DNA from 4 places in the Streptomyces sp. NPDC002640 genome. Region 3 is predicted to be linked to each of the others. Evidence: riboswitches for the same ligand, from Rfam matches in the RefSeq annotation. Region 3 holds a riboswitch; each other region holds the start of a gene.
What was found. Region 3 has a riboswitch for cobalamin ahead of cobN (cobaltochelatase subunit CobN). Riboswitches for the same ligand answer to the same signal wherever they lie in the genome.
Positions count from the first base shown of each region.

Region 1 (5,302 bases), on a different contig from region 3:
GCCTTGTCCCGCGTCAGCCTCAGCACGGCCGGATCGAGCCCCGGCAGACCGAGGCGTTCCGCGAGATCCGCGCCCACCAGCGTCCAGGTGTCGGTCGAGCTGATCAGGCCGCGCAGCCCAGCCGTCCGGTGCAGCAGGTCCGCCACTGCCTCCACGTCGAAGGTGTCCGTCTCCACGACGTCGAGGGCGTCGTCCGGCAGCCGCCGCAGCTCGTACGTGTAGTAGGAGCGGTCCCTGGTGAGCAGGAGCAGGCGCTCGCCGAGTGCGTCGGCCGCGCGCACCAGGTGCCCGAGGCCGAAGGTGAGTGCTTCGAGACAGGCGATGGTCATGCCGCCCGCTCCTTCCGTCGTGTCGGGCCGGCGGTGCGCCGCCAGGCCGCCGTGGACCACGGCATGGACATCTCCTCGGGGCCGGACACCTCGGCCGGTTTCAGCGCCGAGGGATCCAGTGCTTCCGCGTGCCGGGCGAACACCCGGTCGACATAGCGGTGTCCGGTGTCGGCTCCGATCACCAGGTGTAATCGGTCGGGATGGCGGCGGGTCTCGTAGGTGGCGGCCAGGTATCCGGCGCCGGTGGACAGCCCGGCGAACACGGCATGGTCGCGCAGCAGGGCGATCGTGCCGGACATGGCGTGGGTGAAGTCCAGCCAGTGGACGGCGTCGTAGAGGTGGTGGCGAACGTTGTCGAAGACGATCGACGACCCGATACCGGCGATGATCGCCTCCGGGTCGTCGTGGTCCTGGCTGCCGAAGGTGACGCTGCCGAAGGGCTGGACACCCACCAGCCGCACCGAGGGGTCCGTGGCACGCAGGCGTTCCACGATGCCTCCTGTCGACGCCCCCGATCCCACGCCGCCGACGACGGTCAGCCGGGTGTCCGGGAACGCGGTCGTGACGCGGTCGGCGACCTCCTGGTACCCGAGGTAGTGGACGTCGTCGTGGTACTGGCGCATCCAGTGCCGGTCCGGGTGGGCGGCCAGGATCTCCTTCACCCGCGCCACCCGTAACTCCTGGTCCAGTTTGAGGTTCTGCGAGGGTCTGACCTGTTCCACGGTGGCGCCGAGGATCTCCAGCTGGGCCCGGGTGGTGGTGTCCACCGTGGTCGACGCGACGATGTGGCAGCGCATCCCGTAGCGGTGGCAGGCCAGTGCCAGGGCGTAGGCGTAGATGCCGCTGGAGCTGTCGACCAAGGTCTGCCCCGGGCGGATCGTGCCCCGCTCCAGGAGATGACGGACGGCGGCCAGCGCCGAGTAGATCTTCATGGACTCGAACCGGATCAGGACGAGGCCGTCGGACAGACGGACCAGGTCGGGGATCTTCAGGGCGTCCGCGATGTGGGGGTGGATCATCCGTAACCTCCTTGGGCGAAGGAACACTGATGGCCTTGTGAGCGGAAGAACGCGGAGACGTCCGCCTTGACGTCGGGGCCGGGGCGGCCGCGGAAGAGGTAGCCGATCACCCGGCCCGTGTGGGCGACGAAGACGCCGTCGGCACCGAACCGTTCGCGGCGGGCGAGCAGGGCGTCGAAGGTCGTCTTGGGCAGCACCTCCTGGGAGAGGACGGCGCTGGTGGTGGCGGCGCGGGCGATGACGACGGGGTCGCGTGAGGCGAACCCCTTGAGGAGATCGGCCAGGCACCGCTCGTACTCCTCGCCCCGCCTGCGGTAGTGCGCCACGAGTTCGGCGGTGACGGCGGAGGTGTCCACCGTCCCGGGCTCGGTGATGTAGGCGGTGTGGAACCCGAGGTCCGTGCCCAGCCGCTTCACCACGCGATGCCGGCCGCTCAGGTGAAGGGCGAACTCGTCGAGGAAGACGCTGTCGGACCGTTCGATCGCCGACAGGATGCCGAGGACGACGTCCAGGTCGTAGGGCAGCCCGAAGACCCGGAACAGGCAACGCAGGGTCGCCACGATGTCGGCGGTCGAACTCGCCATTCCCACGCCGACCGTCAGTTCCGAGTGGGCGCTCCAGCGGCCCGGCGGCAGCGTGAGCCCGAAGTGCCGCAGGAAGAGGCCGACCGCCGCGGCGGACTTCTCCCCGACGGGCAACGTGCTCGACGGTTCCGCCCCGGGGGTGAAGTGCACCCAGGAGTGCCGGTCCACGGGAAAGGACACCACGGCGATGTCCGGCTCGCCACCCGCCCGCAGCGGGCCCTGGTACAGCTCGCCCAGGGTGCCGTGGCAGACTCCGGACACCATGGCTGCGGGCGTGTGCCCGGGCAGGGGGTGCTCCTCGGCGGATGTCAGCACCATGCGGTCCGCCCCGTCGCACGGCGGAGCGCCCCGCATCCCCCGGGGCCCACGACGGATCGCACGGTCACGGACACGTCCTCCTTCGTGGTCCCGGACTGCTGAGCGGGACAGGGCAGGAGGCGCGGCACAACCCGTGCCGTACGCTGTACGGCCGTCCGTACCGCCAACCCGGTCCACGAGGTCACCGTGTACAACCCGCACGCCAGGTGCGGGCGCAGTGGCAGGTCTTCGGACTCGTGGGCCGGCCCTCCGGAGGTCCGGCGAAGCGCCTGCGGGCCGTCGGTTCCCCGGCTCTCGTCCCTGAGAGGCCCGGTGCTGCCGACGGCTGTCGCTCCCACTCACCGCTGCGGGACAGTCCCGGGTTCGCACCGGGTTCCCTCTTGCGTCGCGCCGCCCGACGCCTGACCGGGCAGGAGGCGCGAACCGACTGCAGGCATCAGGTTAGGGGGGCACGATCCGCGGCGGCAGTGGCGCGTGACTGGTTGTCCGAATGCCGTCGGCGGCCATGAGCGCTCCACAGCCATAGGAGGGCCCGGCCGGTCATCCGGAGTCACACTGGCCGAATGACGCCTCGGTGAAGCACACCCGCCTCGATCACACTGGTGACGCCCACCACACCCGCACACCGAGCATCGGTGTCCCGCGCTCACCGGAGGTCCAGATGTCGCCCACGACGCCGTCGGGAGACGACGGCACGACCGCCCTGCCCGTCCGTGAGGGACCCGCGGCCGGCCGGGTCACCCTGCGCACCGACCTGCGGGCCGCGGTGCCCGACGCGACGGCGGCGGTCCTGGTCACGGCCGCCGTCTTCGTGTTCCTGTGGGCGCGGATGGGCTCCGGCGAGTCGGCGACGGTCGCGATCATGCCGTTCATGGACGACCCGGCCACGTACTGGATGTACCTGCTCAGCCAGGCCTTCGGGTGGTCGGGACTGCTGTGGGCCTGGGGCACGGTCATGCTCGGCCTGCTGCTGTCGGGGCCGAGACCCGGCCGATTACCCGTCTCCCGCCAGGTCCTGGAGCGCTGGCACCGCACCACGAGCCTGACGACGATGGCTCTGATGTTCGCGCACGCGCTGATGTTCGCGGCCGAACTCGTCCGCTACGAGACCGAGTTGACGTGGCTGAAGCGGCTGTGGACCGGTTTCGCCGACTCCTTCGTGCCCGGCTGGTACGACTCCGGGACCGGGCAGATCGCCATCCCCATCGGCCAGGCGGCCCTGTATCTGGCCGTGCCGCTGGGCCTGCTCTTCTACGTCCGCAACCGCATCGGCGCCACCACCTGGCGGCGGCTGCACCGCTTCGTGATCGTCGTGTACGTGCTGAGCGTGTGGCACACGCTGCTGTACGGCACCAACGTCTGGTACGGCGAGTGGCCCCGCACGGTGCTGTGGCTGCTGCAACTCCCCGTCGCCGTGCTGCTGCTGGTGCGGTTGCTGAGACCCGCCCGCCGCGCGGAGCGACTGGGCGCCCCGGGGCGGGGTGCGGGCGGTCCGGGGGGCTCACTGCCGGGGTGGACGCTGCGGGCGGCGGGCAGGGTTCTCGCCGGGGCCGTGGTCGTCGGCATCCTCGTCGTGGTCGTCTCCGGTCATGACGGAGGCAGGGAGCGGCCGGCCGAGGCTCCGGCGAGCAGCCCGCACGAGAAGGAGACGGAGTGATCCGGTCGGCCACCGCAGGGCTATCGCCCGCCGCGTCCCCCGGCACCCCCTGATCCGGAGTCCGGTCCACGACACGCGGGCGGCCGGTGGCGGTGGTGCCGGGGGACGGCACGCGGGTGGTGCTACCACGGGAGCATGGATACGGGCCACGGGCACACAGCCGCCGCTCCGGAGCAGAAGTACCTGCCGAAGCACCGGGTTCTCGCGTTGACCGACGGCGTGGTGGCCATCGCCATGACGCTGCTGGTGCTCGACATCGACGTGCCCGACGGGCTACGGGGGCGGGCCCTGTCGGACGCGCTCGGCGACGTGCAGGGCCAGGTCGGGACGTTCCTGTTGAGCGCCGCCGTGATCGCCCTGTTCTGGCGGGCCCACCACTCGGTGCTGCGCGAGGCGGAGTGGATCAACGGCACCCTCTTCTGGTGCAACGTCGCCTTCCTGGCGCTGATCTCCCTGATCCCCTTCCCGACGAGGGTGCTGGCCGACTACGGCGACCGTCCCCTCGGCCCCGGCCTGTACGGCGTGGTCATCGGCACGGCCGCCCTGGTGCTGTACGTGATGGCCGTGCGCATCGCCCGGGAACCGGGGCGGCGGAAGCCCTTCCCGCCCTTTCCCGCGCAGGCGTGCGTCTTCCTCCTCTCCGTGGTGATCGCCCAGTTCTCCCCCGTGGCGGCCCTCTACAGCTGGATCGCCGCCGTGCCCCTCTCCGTGCTGGCCCACCGGCACGCCACCCGCACCGCCCGGGCCACCCAGCCGTGACGGTGCCGTTGTTCCGGGTCGCGGCGCCGCTCCCGGCCGGCGGTGTCCGGCCCTGACGTACGGACTCACGCGGTCCGGCGCTCCAGCTCCGCGCGGTACAGCTCCTCCGCGACGTCCTCCGGTGCGGGGTCCGCGACCGCCTCGGCGAGGTCCGCCCAGGACCTCGCCGACACGGGTATCCCCAGCCGCGCGAGTTCCTCCGCGACCTCGGCGAACAGGTCGTCGTCCTCGTAGGCGATCTCGCCCAGGAATGCCTCGGAGAGCGTCCGCCCGGCCTGCACCAGGGAGGAAGCCTCGGTGTCGACCATGACGACCGGCGCGGGCGCGTCCTGCCGCTGTCGCGGGTGCGTCCAGTAGCCGAAGCAGAGGCCGTCCTCGTGCACGGCGACGACCTTCAGGAACTCCGTCATCCGCTCGAACGCCGCGCAGGTCGCCATGATGTCGGGGTCCTGGCGGTCCTGCTCGGTGAGGTAGCTGTGGTCCGTCAGCATGTGCCGCTCACCGGGCTCCAGCACCGTGATGCCGTACCGCTGGAAGGGGTGGCCGCTCCCCTCCCACTGGGCGGTCGCCAGGATCCGCAGGTCCTCCGGCACCGCGGACCCGCCCAGCCGCTCCCGCGAGAACGCCGCCAGCCGC
Region 1 is NZ_JBSFVZ010000008.1:64,204-69,505, forward strand. It holds gene ACWD3O_RS12960 (ATP-grasp domain-containing protein) at 1-329, opposite strand, end outside; gene ACWD3O_RS12965 (cysteine synthase family protein) at 326-1,348, opposite strand; gene ACWD3O_RS12970 (GHMP family kinase ATP-binding protein) at 1,345-2,250, opposite strand; cobalamin riboswitch at 2,454-2,693, opposite strand; gene ACWD3O_RS12975 (ferric reductase-like transmembrane domain-containing protein) at 2,912-3,907, shown strand; gene ACWD3O_RS12980 (TMEM175 family protein) at 4,043-4,666, shown strand; gene ACWD3O_RS12985 (hypothetical protein) at 4,732-5,302, opposite strand, start outside.
Region 1: it holds a riboswitch for cobalamin, as region 3 does, so the genes downstream of both, ACWD3O_RS12970 (GHMP family kinase ATP-binding protein) here and cobN (cobaltochelatase subunit CobN) in region 3, are expected to answer to the same signal.

Region 2 (5,302 bases), on a different contig from region 3:
GAGCGACCTGCCCGCACGGGCGGAACCGGCGCTCGGGGCCGCCGCGGCCAAGGTGCTGGGCGCCGCGGCGCGGAGCCTCACGCGGAGGGCGGGGCTGGCGTCCTGGTTCCGCCAGTGGGCGGGGATCGAGGAGGAGGCGGTGTCTCTGTACGCATACGAGGCGTGCGCGATCCCGGGTTTGCTGCAGCCGGAACCGTACATCCGGGCCATCTTCGAGCGCAGGTTGCCGCACCTCTGCGAGGAACAGTTCGAGCGTCAGGTCGCCGCTCGCCTGGAACGCCAGCGCCTGCTGGCTGAGCGCCCCAACACCGAGTTCTCGTTCGTGATCGAAGAGGCCCTGTTGCAACGCCGGCTGGGAGGCGGTGAGGTCACTCGCGTGCTTGTCGACAACCTGCTGGAACAGGGACAGCGCCGCAACGTGGAGATCCTGATCATGCCGCTGTGCCAGGAGGACCACTCAGGGTTCGAGGGGCCGCAGTACCTGGCGGAAACCCAGGACAACAAGTGGGTGGGGTACGTCGAAGCGCACGACACCAGCGCTCTCGTGACCGACCCGAGACTCGTCAGTGCGATGCTCCGCCGCTATGGAAAGATGCGCTCGCAGGCTCTCAGCCGCACGGCCACCGCAAGCCTGCTGGAGCAAATGCGAGGAGCGCTATGAGCACCACCGAACTCGTCTGGTTCAAGAGCAGCTACAGCGGCGGCGGCGGTGGCAACTGCGTCGAGGTGGCCCTGACCCAGCAGGCTGTGCACGTGCGCGACTCCAAGGACACCCGGATCCAGCCCCTGCTCCTGTCCCCCACCGCCTGGGCTGCGTTCACCGCGCACACCGCCGACACCGCCTGCTGAGTCCGAGCATCTGCGGCGGTGTCAGGGGGGCGTCAAAGTTCGGCGGTGGGGTCGTATGGAAGGCGTCAAAAAGTACGATGTCCCGCTGAACTGCGCGTTTCCTGGTGAGGTCAGGTTCTTCCGACCCTCGTGCAGGAGCCGCCATGTCTTCCCTGACCGTCGACGCACCGGTGACGGCCGACCGCGGTGGCGGGGACAGGGACCCCGCGGCGACGCGGGTGCTGGTGGTGGAGGACGATCCGCAGATCGCCCGCGCGCTGGTGCTGAACCTGCGGGCGCGGGGGTACCGCGTGGACGCGGCGCCCGACGGGTTCACCGCCCTGCGGTTGGCCGCCGCGCGCCGGCCGGACGTCGTGCTGCTCGACCTGGGGCTGCCCGACATGGACGGCGTCGAGGTCACCGAGGGTCTGCGCGGCTGGACCCGGGTGCCGATCCTGGTGCTGTCCGCGCGTCAGGGCTCCGACGAGAAGGTCGCCGCGCTGGACGCCGGGGCGGACGACTACGTGACCAAGCCGTTCAGCATGAACGAGCTGCTGGCGCGGCTGCGGGCCGCGGTGCGGCGCACCCGGGCGGTGTCGTCGGAGCCGGAGAGCAGCCTGGTGGAGACCGGCTCGTTCACCGTCGACCTGGTGGCGAAGAGAGCGACCCGCGAGGGCCGGGAGGTGCGCCTGACGCCCACCGAGTGGCACCTGCTGGAGATCCTGCTCACCCACCCCGGCCGGCTGGTCAGCCAGAAGCAGCTGCTGCACGAGGTGTGGGGCGCCTACCAGAGCAACAAGACCAACTACCTGCGCGTCTACATGGCCCAGCTGCGCCGCAAGCTGGAGGCGGACCCCTCGCACCCCCGCCATCTGATCACCGAGCCGGGCATGGGCTACCGCTTCGAGCCCTGAGAGAGCTTGAGGGCCCCTGAGGAGACCCTGACGGGCCCCTGCGGAACCGGCGGAGGCCACCGCCGGGGGACACGGGCGGGGCGGACGGCGCACTTCCGGGGGTGGGGGCGCGGCGGATGCGTCTGGCGTCGGAGGGTGCGAAGGAGTGTGGCGCCCGTGCGGGCGGGCGGTGAGCCGGTGCCGCCGGGGCGGCGGCCGTGGCAGCGGGGCGGAAAAGCGGCTGACAGGGGCGGGTGGCGGGGGACAGGATGCGCGTTCGTGCCCGTCGCCCGTCGCCCGGAGGCCCTGCCATGACCGATGCACCGCCCGAGCAGCTCGACCAGCCCGCGTTCCCGGAGCGGATGGAGCTGCGCGGGGAGGGCCTCGTCCTCCGTGACTGGACGGAGGACGACGTGGCGGCGATGCCGGCCCTGTTCGACCACCCCGACATCGCCTACTGGACGCCCATCGTCTCCCCTTTCGACGAGAAGGCGGCCGAGCAACGGCTGGTGCGCACCCGGCAGTTGCGGGCCGAGGGGAAGGCCGTGCTGCTCGCCGTCACGGAGGACGGCGGGGCCCCGCTCGGCGAGGTGATGCTGCGGCGTGCGCCGGAGGGGACGGAGATCGGGTACGCGGTGGGGCCCGCGCACCGGGGCCGGGGGCTCGCGGCCCGCGCGGTGCGGGTGATGGCCTCGTACGCCTTCGAGGAGCTGGGGGCGCGGCAGGTGATCCTCGAACTGGAGGCGGAGAACGCGGCCAGCGTCGCCGTCGCCACCAGGGCGGGGTTCCGGCTGCTGGACGTGCCGCTGATCACCGGGGAGGAGAAGGGGCGGCCGTACGTCCTGCAGACCTGGGGTCTGGACCGTCCCTGACCCGGCGGAGCGGCGGGAGGCTCGCTTGTCAGTAAGCGGCTGCCCCATTACTGTCACAACGCCTTGGTGAACGGGAAATCCGGTGTGATGCCGGTGCGGCCCTCGCCACTGTGATCGGGAAGTCCGGCTCCGGCCCTCGCGGGCAGCCACTGGGTCCTCACGGACCCGGGAAGGCGGAGCACGGGCGTGTGGTACCCGTCAGCCAGGAGACCGGCCAAGGCGCGTCGTCCATCCACGAGGTGCTGGAGAGGGTCTGCTGAGCCATGCACATAGCCGAGGGGTTCCTTCCTCCGGTGCACGCGGTCGCCTGGGGCGCCGCGTCCGCGCCGTTCGTCGTCCACGGAGTACGCCGACTCACCCGTGAGGTGAGGGAGCATCCCGAGAGCACGCTCCTGCTGGGAGCCTCGGGTGCCTTCATGTTCGCTCTGTCGGCGCTCAAGTTGCCTTCTGTGACCGGTAGTTGCTCGCACCCCACCGGGAGCGGGCTGGGGGCGGTGCTGTTCCGGCCCCCGGTGGTGGCGGTGCTGGGCACCGTCACCCTGCTGTTCCAGGCCCTGCTGCTCGCGCACGGCGGGCTGACCACGCTCGGGGCCAACGTCTTCTCCATGGCCGTGGTCGGCCCCTGGGCCGGGTACGGGGCGTACCTGCTCGCCCGGCGGTGCGGGGCGGGGCTCGAAGTCGCGGTGTTCTGCGCCGCGTTCGTCGCCGACCTGAGCACCTACTGTGTGACCAGCGTGCAGTTGGCGCTGGCGTTCCCGGACCCGGCGAGCGGATTCGCGGGCGCGCTGGGCAAGTTCGGCTCGATCTTCGCGGTGACGCAGATCCCGCTCGCGGTCGGCGAGGGGCTGCTCACGGTGCTGGTCGTCCGGCTGCTGGCGCAGTCCAACGGCGGGCAACTGGCGCGGCTGGGGCTGCGTCCGGGCACCCGCGGCAAGGCCGACGCCGAGGCGGTGGCCCGATGAGCCGGAACGCGCGGATCAACCTGCTGCTGGTGCTGGGCGTCGTCCTGCTGGCCGTGCTGCCGGTGGCGTTCGGACTGGGGGACCACAAGGAGGAGCCGTTCGCCGGCGCGGACGCCGAGGCGGAGGTGGCGATCCAGGAGATCGACCCGGACTACCGGCCGTGGTTCTCCCCGGTCTACGAGCCGCCGTCGGGCGAGATCGAGTCGGGTCTGTTCGCCCTGCAGGCGGCGGTGGGCGCGGGAGTGGTCGCCTACTGCCTGGGGCTGTGGCGGGGACGGCGCCAGGGCGAGGCCAGGGCGGTGGCGGCCCTGGGGACGGCCGCCGGGTCGGCTGTCGGGTCGGCCGCCGGATCCGCCACCGGGTCGGTGACCGGGTCCGCCGCCGGGTCGGTGACCGGGTCCGCCGGTTCGGCCGCCGGGTCGGCTGCCGGTTCGGTGACCGGGTCGGCTGCGGGGTCGGGGGCCTGGTCCGCCGCCGGTTCGGCTGCCGGGTCGGGGGCCTGGTCCGCCACCGGGTCGGTGACCGGTTCGACTGCCGGTTCGGCCGCCGGGTCGGGGGCCGAGGGTGCGGACGGGGCCGCGGGCGAGGGGCGCGGGGACGCGCCGGGCTCCGGACGGGTCTGACGCCGGTGCTGTCGATCGACACGGCGGCGCACGGCAGTCGCTGGCGCCGCCGTCATCCCGTGGACAAGGCGGTGCTCGGGTTCGGGCTGACCGTGCTGGCCGTCTCGCTGCCGCCCTGGCCGGGCGCGGCGCTGGTCCTGGCGGCCGCGCTGGCGCTGCTGCTGGGGCCGGCGCGGGTGCCGGCCGGGCGCCTGTGGCGGGCGTACCGGGTGCCGCTGGGGTTCTGCCTCACGGGCGCGGCGACGCTGCTGGTGAGGGTCGGCGGTCCGAACGGCCCGCTGGTGGGGCTCGCCCCCGACGGGCCGGTGCGCGCCGGGGAACTGCTCCTGCGGAGTTCGGCGGCCTCGCTGGGGGTCCTGCTCTTCGCCTTCACCACGCCGATGTCGGACCTGCTCCCCCGCCTGGTGCGGGCCGGGGTCCCGCCGGCGGTGGTGGACGTCGCGCTGGTCACCTACCGGATGACGTTCCTGCTGCTGGAGTCGGTGCGGCGGGTACGGCAGGCGCAGGCCGCGCGGCTCGGGCACACCACCCGGGCGGCGACCTGGCGGTCGCTGGGCGGGCTCGGGGCCACCGCGTTCGTCCGGGCCTTCGACCGGGCGGGGCGGCTGCAGGACGGGCTCGCGGGGCGGGGCTACGACGGGACCCTGCGGGTGCTGGTGCCGTCCACCCGGGTCTCCGCGGCGTTCACCCTCGCGAGTCTCGCGCTGCTGGCGGGGATCGCCGTCCTCAGCGCCGTACTGGAAGGACCCCTCGGATGAGCCGTCCGCCGTCGCCGCCGCCACCCCCCTCGTCGCCACCCCCCTCCTCGCCGCCGCCGGTCGCCCTGCGGGGTGTCTCCTTCCGGTACGAGGACGGGCCGCCGGTCCTCGACGGCCTCGATCTGGAGGTCCGCGAGGGGCGTGCGCTGGCGCTGCTCGGACGCAACGGCAGCGGCAAGACCACCCTGATGCGGCTGCTGGGCGGCGGGCTGCGGCCGCTGTCCGGGCGGGTGGAGCTGGAGGGCCGGCCCGTGTCGTACGACCGGGCGGGACTGACGCGGCTGCGGACCACCGTGCAGTTGGTGATGCAGGACCCGGACGACCAGTTGTTCGCGGCCTCGGTCGCGCAGGACGTGTCGTTCGGGC
Region 2 is NZ_JBSFVZ010000001.1:440,414-445,715, reverse strand. It holds gene ACWD3O_RS02045 (helix-turn-helix domain-containing protein) at 1-661, shown strand, start outside; gene ACWD3O_RS02040 (DUF397 domain-containing protein) at 658-849, shown strand; gene ACWD3O_RS02035 (response regulator) at 993-1,742, shown strand; gene ACWD3O_RS02030 (GNAT family N-acetyltransferase) at 2,033-2,593, shown strand; cobalamin riboswitch at 2,641-2,826, shown strand; gene ACWD3O_RS02025 (energy-coupling factor ABC transporter permease) at 2,857-3,555, shown strand; gene ACWD3O_RS02020 (energy-coupling factor ABC transporter substrate-binding protein) at 3,552-4,178, shown strand; gene cbiQ (cobalt ECF transporter T component CbiQ) at 4,184-4,936, shown strand; gene ACWD3O_RS02010 (energy-coupling factor ABC transporter ATP-binding protein) at 4,933-5,302, shown strand, end outside.
Region 2: it holds a riboswitch for cobalamin, as region 3 does, so the genes downstream of both, ACWD3O_RS02025 (energy-coupling factor ABC transporter permease) here and cobN (cobaltochelatase subunit CobN) in region 3, are expected to answer to the same signal.

Region 3 (5,302 bases):
CCCCGGTGCGAGTGACCGACATCCAGCGATGCGACGTGCGCCCCGGACTGCTCGTCGAGTGGACGCTCAGTCCGGACACCGTCGAGGCGGCCGCCGGCCTGCCGGAGGACGCGCGTCCCCCGGCGTACGTGCAGGAGTCGCACATCAGGACGGCCCGGTCGGTGCGCGAGGACGGTCTGTTCGTCCCGACCTGGGTCGGAGCGGCGTTCGACGTCCCTGGGATGGTGGACCTGGACGCGCTCCAGCACGCCCTGCACACCTGGACGTCGCGGCACGAGACGCTGCGCAGCGGGTTCCGCTGGGACGGGGGCGCGATGCGCCGGTTCACGCTGGACGCCGAGGCGGTGCGCCTGCGGCGTGAGGTGGTCGGCGAGTTCGGCGACCCGCGGCGGCTGGCCGGCCATCTGCAGGACCGGTTCGACGTGGCCGCGGACGCGCTGGACTGGCCGAACTTCATCTACGCGGCGGTGGTCCGGGAGGACTGCACCAGCGTCTACATGGCCTTCGACCACAGCAACGTGGACGCCTACTCGCTGCACCGCATCCCCGCCGAGGTGCACGAGTTCTACGCGGCGGCCGTGGAGGGCCGGGCGGTGGAGCAGCGGCCCGCGGGCAGTTACGTCGACTTCTGCGAGGCCGAGCGGGCGGACGCGGACCGGGTGGACGACGGTCACGAGATCGTGGCGCGCTGGCGGGAGTTCGTCGCCCGGTGCGACGGGCGGCTGCCCAATTTTCCCGTCGACCTGGGGCTGGAGACGGAGGGCAAGCTGCCCACGCAGAAGCTGATGCAGGACATGCTGGGCGGGGCGGGCGAGGCGGCGGGCTTCGAGGCGTACTGCCGGCCGTTCGGCGGTTCCCTGGTGGGTGTGCTGGCCGCGACGGCGGTGATCGTGCGGGAGATCGCGGGCACGGACGTGTACCGGACGGTGGTGCCCTTCCACACCCGGGCCAAGTCGCAGTGGCAGGACTCCGTGGGCTGGTACGTCGGCGGGGTGCCCATCGAGGTGGACCTGTCGGACGGGGCCGGTTTCGAGGAGGCGCTGCGGCGGGTGCGGGCGGCGTTGCGGGAGAACCGGCGGCTGGCGCGGATGCCGATCGCGCGGGTGCTGCGGCTGCTGGGGGCGGAGTTCCGGCCCACCTCGCCCGACCTGTACTCGATCGTGTCGTTCGTCGACGGGCGCACGGTGCCCGGGTCGGAGCGGTGGGACGAGCTGCACGCGTACGGGCTGCTGAGGGTGTCGTACGGGGACCAGGTGTGCGTGTGGGTGAGCAGGGTGCACGAGGGGTTGCAGTTCGCCGCCCGGTACCCGGACACCGGTCCGGCGCTGCGGAGCATGGAGCGGTACCTGGAGCGGCTGCGGGAGCTCGTCGCGGAGGTCGCCCGTGCGTCGGCCGGCGAACGGGAACCGGGGGCACCGGTGTCGGCCGGGGCGCGGGAACCGGGGGCCCTGGTGTGAGACGGGCGGTGCCCGGATAGGGTGGGGCTCCACCAACTCGTGGCGCAGGAACCCGGTGCGATTCCGGGGCGGTTCCGCCACTGTGACGTTCCCCTCCCCGGGGACGCAGCCAGACACTGGCCACGGGTTGTCCGACCGTCGTACGGGGCGAGAACCCCGAGGGAGGATCACGGCCTTGACCGTGCCTGTTGCCCTGCTGTCCACGTCCGACACCGATCTGCTCTCCGCGCGGGCCAGTGGCGCCGCGTACGCGTGGGCGAATCCGTCCCGGGCCTCCGACGAGGAACTCGCCGCCGCCGTGGAGGGTGCCGCCCTCGTGGTGGTGCGGCTGCTCGGCTCCCCGCACGACCTGTGGCCGGGGCTGGCCGCGGTCCGGGAGCGGGGGACGCCGCTGGTGGTGCTCGGCGGCGAGCTCCAGCCGAGCGCCGAGCTGATGGAGCACTCGACCGTCCCGGTGGGGGTGGCCGCCGACGCGCACCGCTACCTGGCGGAGGGCGGCCCGGCCAACCTGCGGCGGCTGCACGCCTTCCTCTCCGACACCGTGCTGCTGACCGGTGAGGGCTTCGAGCCGCCGGAGGCCGTGCCGCTGTGGGGGTTCGCCGAGCGGGCGCCGCGCGACCCGTCGCTCCCCCGGGTGGGGATCCTCTACTACCGGGCGCACGAGGCCGGCGGGAACGCGACGTTCGCGCACGACCTGGCGGACGCGGTGGACGCCACCGGTCTCGCGGTGGGCGTGCCGGTGTTCGCGGGGTCGCTGCGGTCGGCGCCGGACGAGCTGTACGCGGCGCTCGGCGGGTTCGACGCGCTGGTGGTGACCGTGCTGGCGGCCGGTGGCAGCGTCCCGGCGTCGGCGGGTGCCGGGGGCGACGACGAGGCGTGGGACGTGGAGCGGATGGCCGCTCTGGACGTCCCGGTGCTGCAGGGGCTCTGCCTGACGAGTTCGCGGGCCGAGTGGGAGGCGTCGGAGGACGGCGTCACGCCGCTGGACTCGGCCAGCCAGATCGCCATCCCGGAGTTCGACGGGCGGATCATCACCGTGCCGTTCTCCTTCAAGGAGATCGACCGGGACGGGCTGCCCCGCTACGTCGCGGACCCCGAGCGGTGCGCCCGGCTGGCGGGGATCGCGGTCAACCACGCCCGGCTGCGGCACGTCCCGAACGGGGACAAGCGGATCGCGGTGGTGCTGTCGGCGTATCCGACCAAGCACTCCCGGATCGGCAACGCCGTCGGTCTGGACACGCCCCGCTCCGCGGTCCGGCTGCTGCGCCGGCTGCGGGAGGAGGGCTACGACCTGGGCGCCCCCGGTGAACTGCCCGGGCTGGACCTGCCGGACGACCAGGAGGCCGGCGACGCGCTGATCCACGCGGTGATCGCGGCGGGCGGGCAGGACGAGGAGTGGCTGACCTCCGGGCAGCTCACCGACGCCCACGTGCGGATCACCGCCGACCAGTACGCGGCATGGACGGCGGACCTCCCGCAGGGGCTGCGGGAGGCGATGGCCGAGGCGTGGGGTCCCGCCCCGGGCCGGCTCTTCGTCAACGAGGCCGGGGAGATCGTGCTGGCCGCGCTGCGCGCGGGCAACGTGGTGGTGCTGGTGCAGCCGCCGCGCGGCTTCGGGGAGAACCCGGTGGCGATCTACCACGACCCGTCGCTGCCGCCGAGCCACCACTACCTGGCCGCCTACCGCTGGCTGGAGAACGGTTTCGGCGCGCACGCGCTCGTCCACCTGGGCAAGCACGGTTCGCTGGAGTGGCTGCCGGGCAAGAACGCCGCGCTGTCGGCGGAGTGCGCCACCGACGCGGCGCTCGGCTCGCTGCCGCTGGTCTACCCGTTCCTGGTGAACGACCCGGGCGAGGGCGCGCAGGCCAAGCGGCGGGCGCACGCCACCGTCGTCGACCACCTGATCCCGCCGATGGCACGCGCCGAGTCCTACGGCGACATCGCGCGCCTGGAGCAGCTGCTGGACGAGCACGCGAACATCGCGTCGATGGACCCGGCGAAGCTGCCGGCGGTCCGGGGCGAGATCTGGTCGCTGATGCGCGCCGCCGAGATGCACCGGGACCTCGGGCTCGAACAGCGCCCGGACGACGAGGAGTTCGACGACTTCCTGCTCCATGTCGACGGCTGGCTGTGCGAGATCAAGGACGCGCAGATCCGGGACGGTCTCCATGTGCTGGGCGAGGCCCCGGAGGGCGAGGCGCGGGTCAACCTGGTGCTGGCGATCCTGCGGGCCGCCCAGGTGTGGGGCGGGGTCGGCGGGGCGGTGCCCGGGCTGCGGAAGGCGCTGGGCCTGAAGGACGACGAGCGGCTGGAGTCGGTCGACGGCGTGGAGGCGCGTGCGCGCGAGCTGGTGGAGCGGATGGAGGCCGCCGGCTGGAGCCCCGGGGCGGCCGCCGCGCTGCACGACGATCCCGAGGTGCGGCGGGTGCTGGAGTTCGCCGCCGAGCAGGTGGTGCCGCGGCTGGCGCGGACGACGGAGGAGCTGGACCATGTGGTCCACGCGCTGGCCGGCGGGTACGTGCCCGCGGGCCCCTCGGGGTCGCCGCTGCGCGGCCTGGTGAACGTGCTGCCGACCGGGCGGAACTTCTACACCGTCGACCCCCGGGCGGTGCCTTCGCGGCTGGCCTGGCAGACCGGTCAGGCGATGGCCCGGTCGCTGGTGGAGCGGCACCTCCAAGACACCGGGGAGTATCCGAGGTCGGTCGGCCTGTCGGTGTGGGGGACGTCGGCGATGCGGACCTCCGGCGACGACGTCGCGGAGGTGCTGGCGCTGCTGGGCGTGCGGCCCGAGTGGGACGAGGCGTCCCGGCGGGTGTCGCGGCTGGAGGTGGTGCCGCCGGAGGAGCTGGGCCGCCCCCGGATCGACGTGACGGTGCGGATCTCGGGCTTCTTCCGGGACGCCTTCCCGCACGTGGTGGCGATGCTGGACGACGCGGTGCGGATGGTCGCCGCGCTCGACGAGCCCGACGACGCGAACTACGTGCGGGCGCACGCCCGGGCCGACCTCGCGGAGCACGGGGACGAACGCCGCGCCACCACGCGGATCTTCGGCTCCAAGCCCGGTTCCTACGGCGCGGGCATCCTGCAGCTGGTGGAGTCCGGCAGCTGGCGTGACGACCGCGACCTGGCCGAGGTGTACACGGCGTGGGGCGGGTTCGCGTACGGACGCGGTCTCGACGGCGTGCCGGCGGCGGACGACATGCGCGCCAACTACCGGCGGATCAAGGTGGCGGCGAAGAACATCGACAGCGCCGAGCACGACATCGCGGACTCCGACGACTACTTCCAGTACCACGGCGGCATGATCGCCACCGTGCGCGCGCTGACCGGCGCGGACCCGAAGGCGTACGTGGGCGACTCCACCACGCCGGACGCGGTGCGCACCCGCACGCTGGCCGAGGAGACCGCCCGGGTCTTCCGGGCGCGCGTGGTCAACCCGCGGTGGATCGCGGCGATGCGCCGGCACGGCTACAAGGGTGCCTTCGAGCTGGCGGCGACGGTGGACTACCTCTTCGGCTTCGACGCCACGGCCGGCGTGGTGCACGACTGGATGTACGAGAAGCTGGCCGCCGAGTACGTGCTGGACGAGGAGACGCAGGAGTTCCTGCGGCGCTCCAACCCGTGGGCGCTGCACGGCATCGTGGAGCGGCTGCACGAGGCGGCGGAGCGCGGCCTGTGGGCCGAGCCCGACCCCGCGACGCTGCAGGCGATGTCCGAGGTCTACCTGGAGGTCGAGGGCGAGCTGGAGGAGCGGTCCGAGTGAGCGTGGCGGTGCGGGTGCGGATCCTCGGCATCGGCATGGGGCCGCGGCACCTGACGGCCGAGGTCGTGGAGGCGCTGCGGGA
Region 3 is NZ_JBSFVZ010000019.1:90,597-95,898, forward strand. It holds gene ACWD3O_RS23750 (condensation domain-containing protein) at 6-1,457, shown strand; cobalamin riboswitch at 1,465-1,596, shown strand; gene cobN (cobaltochelatase subunit CobN) at 1,639-5,220, shown strand; gene cobF (precorrin-6A synthase (deacetylating)) at 5,217-5,302, shown strand, end outside.

Region 4 (5,302 bases), on a different contig from region 3:
GCCCTGCTCCTGCACCACGGCCGCCACCGTGCGGGCCAGCCGCCGGACCGGCATCGACCAGGCGTCGACGCCGTCCACGTCCACCCGGCCGGAAGCCGGGCGCAGGGCGTGGTAGACCGCCCGCAGCAGACTGGACTTGCCGCTGCCGTTCGGCCCGACCAGGCCGACGACCTCGCCGGGGCGGGCGGTCAGCGAGACGTCCCGCACCAGGTGATGGGCGCCGGCGGTGAGGCTGACGCTCTCGACGACGAGTTCCGTGCCGCTCATGCCGCTCATGTCCCTCCTCGGTCGGATGCCCGCCGCCCGTCGCGGCGCAGCAGCCACAGGAAGAACGGGCCGCCGCACAGTGCCGTGAGCACGCCGACGGGGATCTCCGTGGGCGCGGCGACCACGCGTGCGGCGATGTCGGCCCAGACGAGGAAGACCGCGCCGCCGAGGGCGGCGGTCGGCAGCACCCGGCGGTGGTCTCCGCCGACGACGAGGCGGACGACGTGCGGAAGGATCAGACCGACGAAGCCGATCGGCCCCGCCGCCGCGACGAGGACACCGGTGATCAGGGAGAGCAGGACGAACATGCGGGCACGGAAGCGCGCGACGTCCAGCCCCATGGTGGTCGCGGCCTCCTCGCCGGCGAGGAGCAGGTTCAGGTTCCGGGCCTGGACCATGAGGGCGCCGACGCCCAGCAGCAGCGCCGCGCCGGGCAGCCACAACGTGCTCCAGTTCACGCCGCCGAGGCCGCCGAGGGTCCACGCCAGGACCGCGCGGGCCTCGTTGCCGTGGTCGGTGGTGAGCAGCAGCAGGTCCAGGATCGCGGTGAGCACCGCGGCGATGGCCACCCCGGACAGCACCAGCCGCGTCGACGTGATCCGGCCACCGGTGCGGGCGGTGGCGTAGACGAGCACCAGAGCCCCGAGGGCGCCGATGAACGCGGCGACCGACAGCGAGAACTGCCCGAAGACGGTGACACCGCCCACGATCACCGCCACGGCGCCCAGCGAGGCACCGGAGGAGACGCCGAGCAGGTAGGGCTCCGCGAGCGGGTTCCGGATCAGCGCCTGCAGGGCGGTTCCCACCACGGAGAGACCCGCGCCGGCCACCGCGCCGAGCAGGACGCGCGGCGCGCGCACGTCCAGCACGATGGTCTCGCGCGCCGCGGACCAGTCGGGTGTGGCCCGGCCGAAGCCGAGCGCGTGCGTCACGATGCCCCACACCTGGCCGGGCGGCACCTGCACCGAGCCGATGGCCAGTCCGGCGGTGACGGAGACGAGCAGCAGAGCGGCCAGGATGAGCAGCGTGACGGGGAGGGAGACCGGGCCCGGCTGCCGGTCGCCGCGCCCTGGCGTGTGCGCGGGCCGCTCGGCGCCGACGCGGCTGTCGGCGTCGGCGGCCGAGGGCGTCACCCGAAGCTCTTGGGGTGGATGCCGCGGGCCAGGTCGGCCACCGCGTGCGCGGACCGTACGCCGACCAGTGTGGCGGTGAGCGGCAGGACGACGAACCGCTCGTTCCTGATCGCCGGCACGTCCTCGAGGGCGGGCTGCGACAGCAGGAACCTCTTCTTCTCCTCGACGCTGCCCGCCCCCGCGTAGTCGTAGATCGCGATGACCTCGGGCTTGCGCTCGACGACCTGTTCCCAGGAGACGTCGCCGAAGACGTCGTCGAGGTCGGCGAACACGTTCTCGCCGCCGGCCAGCCGGATCAGTTCGGTGCCGAGGCTCTCGCCTCCCGCCGTGAACGCGCTCTTGTCCCCGCTGTCGTACACGAAGACGGGCACCTCGGGGGCGTCCTCGACGGCGGCGGAGGCCCTCTCGACCTCGGCGCGGAGGTCGGCGATCAGCGCGTCCGCCCGGTCGGGCACCCCGAAGATCCGGCCGACGGTACGGACCTCCTCGTAGGTGTCCTCCATCGTCACGTGCTTCTCGCCGCAGTACTCGCGGTTGAGGTGGGTGTCGATGCCCGCGTCGGCGAACGCCTGGCGGGAGCGGCCCTCGTTCTCGGCGAAGGCGCTGCCGTAGCCGCCGTAGACGAGGTCCGGCTCGGCGTCGAGGACCGTCTCGAACGACGGTTCCTTGGGCGCCAGTTGCTCGATCGAGTCGAAGTCCTTCCGCAGCTCCGGCAGGACGGGGGAGTCCGGGAAGGAGGTGCCCACCATGCGGTCCTTCAGCCCGAGGGAGAGCATGAGCTCGGCGGGGTGCTGGTGGATGGTGACGACGCGGGACGGCGGCTTCTCGAACGTCGTCCGCACCCCGCAGTTGTCGATGGTGACGGGGAAGCCGTCGGCCGACCGGGCGGGCGCCTCGGCGTCCTGGTCGGCGGTGGGTCGCGACGGTCCGCAGCCCGCCGTCGACAACACGGCCGACAGGGCGAGTACCGCGGCGGGAGTCCGCAGGGCCTGACGCCTGCGCGAGCCGGGGCGGTGGGGAGATCGGGGCATGACGGCGTGCACGTTGAGCCTCCTGGGGAGTCCGCGCTCCTCAAAACGGGCCCGCGACAGGCCAGTGTCCTGACTCCCGGATCGGCGCTTCTCCCCTGCCTTCCCACGCGGTGCGCGGTGGCCTGTCGAAGGGTGCACTCCCCGGTCACAGTGGCGGGACCGTGCCGGATTCGCACCGGCTTCCTGTCTCCCGTCGCGGTGATGACCCGCTGATCCTACGGTCGGTCAAGTCCGGTGCGCAAAGGGCGCCGGATCTCCCGGACGTCCCCGCACCCCCGTCACGGCTCTCCCCGCTCCCCCGTCACGGCTCTCCCCGCACCCCCCTCACCGCTCTCCCGTCACCGCTCTCCCCCGTCACCGCTCACGCACCGCCCGCAGGACCAGCCGTTCGGCGTCCTGGTCGTAGGGGCGGCCGTCGAAGCCGCCGAAGACCTCCACCCGGCCGAAGCCGGCGTCCTCCACCATCCGCCGCAGCTCCACCGCGCTGTAGACGAACCACACCAGCGCGGCCCGCGTCACCCGTTCGCCCCGCACCAGCACCCAGTCGCTGCGCAACCGGGCCCAGTCGTCCAGCACGGTGTCGGTCTGCACCATCAGATCCTCGCCCCGCCGCACCACCTTGGGCGGGGTGACCCTGCGGGCGAGGAGTTCCTTGCCGGCCAGGTCCAGCACGAGCGTGCCGCCGGGTGCGAGACAGGTGTGCATGGTGCGCAGCACGCGGGCGTTGTCGGCCGGATCCTCGAAGTAGCCGAACGAGGTGAACATGTTGAGCACGACGTCGAAGGCGCCCGGCGCCTCGTAGGTGCGGGCGTCGGCCCGCACGTAGGCGACATCGACGCCCGCTTCGGCCGTGTGCTTGCGGGCCCGGTCGAGCATGGCGGGACTCAGGTCCACCCCGGTGACGTCATGGCCCCGGCGGGCGAGCGGCACGGTGAAGACCCCCGGGCCGCAGCACAGGTCCAGCACGCGGGCTCCGGCGGGGAAGGACAGCAGCGGGGAGGTCGCGAGGAGCTCCTCGGCCTGGGTGTGGCGTTGTTCCGAGAACAGGAAGTCGTGGAACTCGGTCCAGAAGTCGTCGTCCTGGAATCCGCCGGTCCGTGGCATGCGGTCTCAGTGCTCCTTCGTGTCGGTCGTGTCTGTCCGTCGTGAGGTGGGGTGTTCCGTCGTCCGGCCGCGCACGGCCAGCAGCACCGGAGGCAGCAGCAGGCACTGGGCTGCGGCCAGCAGCCAGAACCGCCCCGTGTCCCCGGAGTCGGCGGTGAGGCTGTACATCTGGCCGCCGAGCACTCCGCTCGCGCACGCCCCGAGCCCCGCGGCGAGCCGTTGCTGGCCGAAGACCACGGCGTCCGACCGCGGGCTGCGGCGCAGTGCCTCCAGGTCGTTCTTGAGGAACAGGACGATGTCGCCCAGGGTGATCAGCGCTCCGCCCGCCAGCAGCGCCGGCCGGGTGCCGATCGCCAGGACGGCCAGTCCGGCTCCCAGACCGGTGAAGCCGGCCGTGAGGGCCGCGGGGTACGACATGCGCCCGATCGCGTCCGACGCGAGCGGCTGGACGACGATGACCAGGGCGAAGCAGAGCAGCAGGACCAGACTGTAGAAGGTGCTGGAGGCCCGCTCGACGGCGTACACCGCCAGGTAGTGCTGGAAGTGGAAGTAGAGGTAGAAGGCGATCGCGTTGGCGGCGAAGGGCAGGAGTGCCACCCCGGCCAGCAGACCGCCGCGCCCGGCCGTCCCCGGGTCCGCCGCCCTTCCCCCGGGCGCGACCGGGAGCCGCAGGTGGCCCGCGGTGACCAGGACGAAGAGGGCGGTGACGGCGGTGAAGAGCCAGCCGGGGGAGGACAGGACGAACGGTCCGGCCACCAGTGGCCCCACGGCCATGCCGGCGTTGAGGGCCGCGTTGCCCGCCGACAGGAAGGCCGGCCGGAACCCGTCGTCCACGCCGTGCACCAGGTAGGCCTTGTTGGCGGGCAGGTACAGAGCCGCGCCGCAGCAGGTGAGGACCAGTGCTCCGACCGCCAGCGGCGGCCAGCGCAGCGCCAGCAGGAGGCCGAGGAACCCGGCCGTGCGGATGAGCAGTGCCCACACCATCGTGCGGCGCAGTCCGATCCGGTCCGCCAGGGCCCCGCCCAGGATCCCCCCGGAGAACTGCACCAGGGACGCCGCCGCCAGCACGACGCCCACCGTGCCGAGCCCCATGCCGAGCCGCTCGTGCAGGAACACCGACATGAACGGCAGGACCATGAAACTGCCGAGCGGGATGAGGAACGAGCTGAGCAGCAGGAACCGCAGCGGGCCGTCGAGCAGGGCCGGCACGGCCCGCAGCCGCACGGCTCCGGGCGTCGCCTCACCCACCGGACGTCTCGCGGCCGGTGCCCTCCCCCGGCGGCGACGGCTCGGTGAGCACGGTCAGGGCGTTCGCCGCGGCCACCGCGTGGTGGGTGGCCAGTTCGGCGGTCTCGGCCTCCGCGTAGACGATGCCGGCGTAGCCGCGACTGTCGCCCAGGTGCTCGATCGTGTCGCCGGCCGACTTGACCGGATACCAGGCAGGAGTGCCCGGCATGTCTCCCAGCCGCTCCAGCCCGTCGACGCCGGTGAACACCCCGGGCTCGGCCGGGTAGCCCAGGACGAAGGCGACGGCCGGGCCTCCGGGCAGGTCGGCGTCCATCAGTCCGGGACGGCGGCCTAGCGCGGCCTCGGCCATGGCCTCGTACACGTTGACGCCGAGCGCCCGGCACATGCCCTCCCCGACGAGAGCACCTCCGATCCGGGGATTGACCTCGACGACTTCCGGGCCGCCGGTCGTCAGGACGAACTCCACGTGGGCGAAACGGTCGGTGTAGCCGATGGCCGCGAGCACCCGGTCCAGCCACC
Region 4 is NZ_JBSFVZ010000008.1:58,504-63,805, forward strand. It holds gene ACWD3O_RS12935 (ABC transporter ATP-binding protein) at 1-267, opposite strand, end outside; gene ACWD3O_RS12940 (FecCD family ABC transporter permease) at 273-1,400, opposite strand; gene ACWD3O_RS12945 (ABC transporter substrate-binding protein) at 1,397-2,431, opposite strand; cobalamin riboswitch at 2,474-2,654, opposite strand; gene ACWD3O_RS12950 (class I SAM-dependent methyltransferase) at 2,786-3,535, opposite strand; gene ACWD3O_RS12955 (MFS transporter) at 3,542-4,783, opposite strand; gene ACWD3O_RS12960 (ATP-grasp domain-containing protein) at 4,776-5,302, opposite strand, start outside.
Region 4: it holds a riboswitch for cobalamin, as region 3 does, so the genes downstream of both, ACWD3O_RS12945 (ABC transporter substrate-binding protein) here and cobN (cobaltochelatase subunit CobN) in region 3, are expected to answer to the same signal.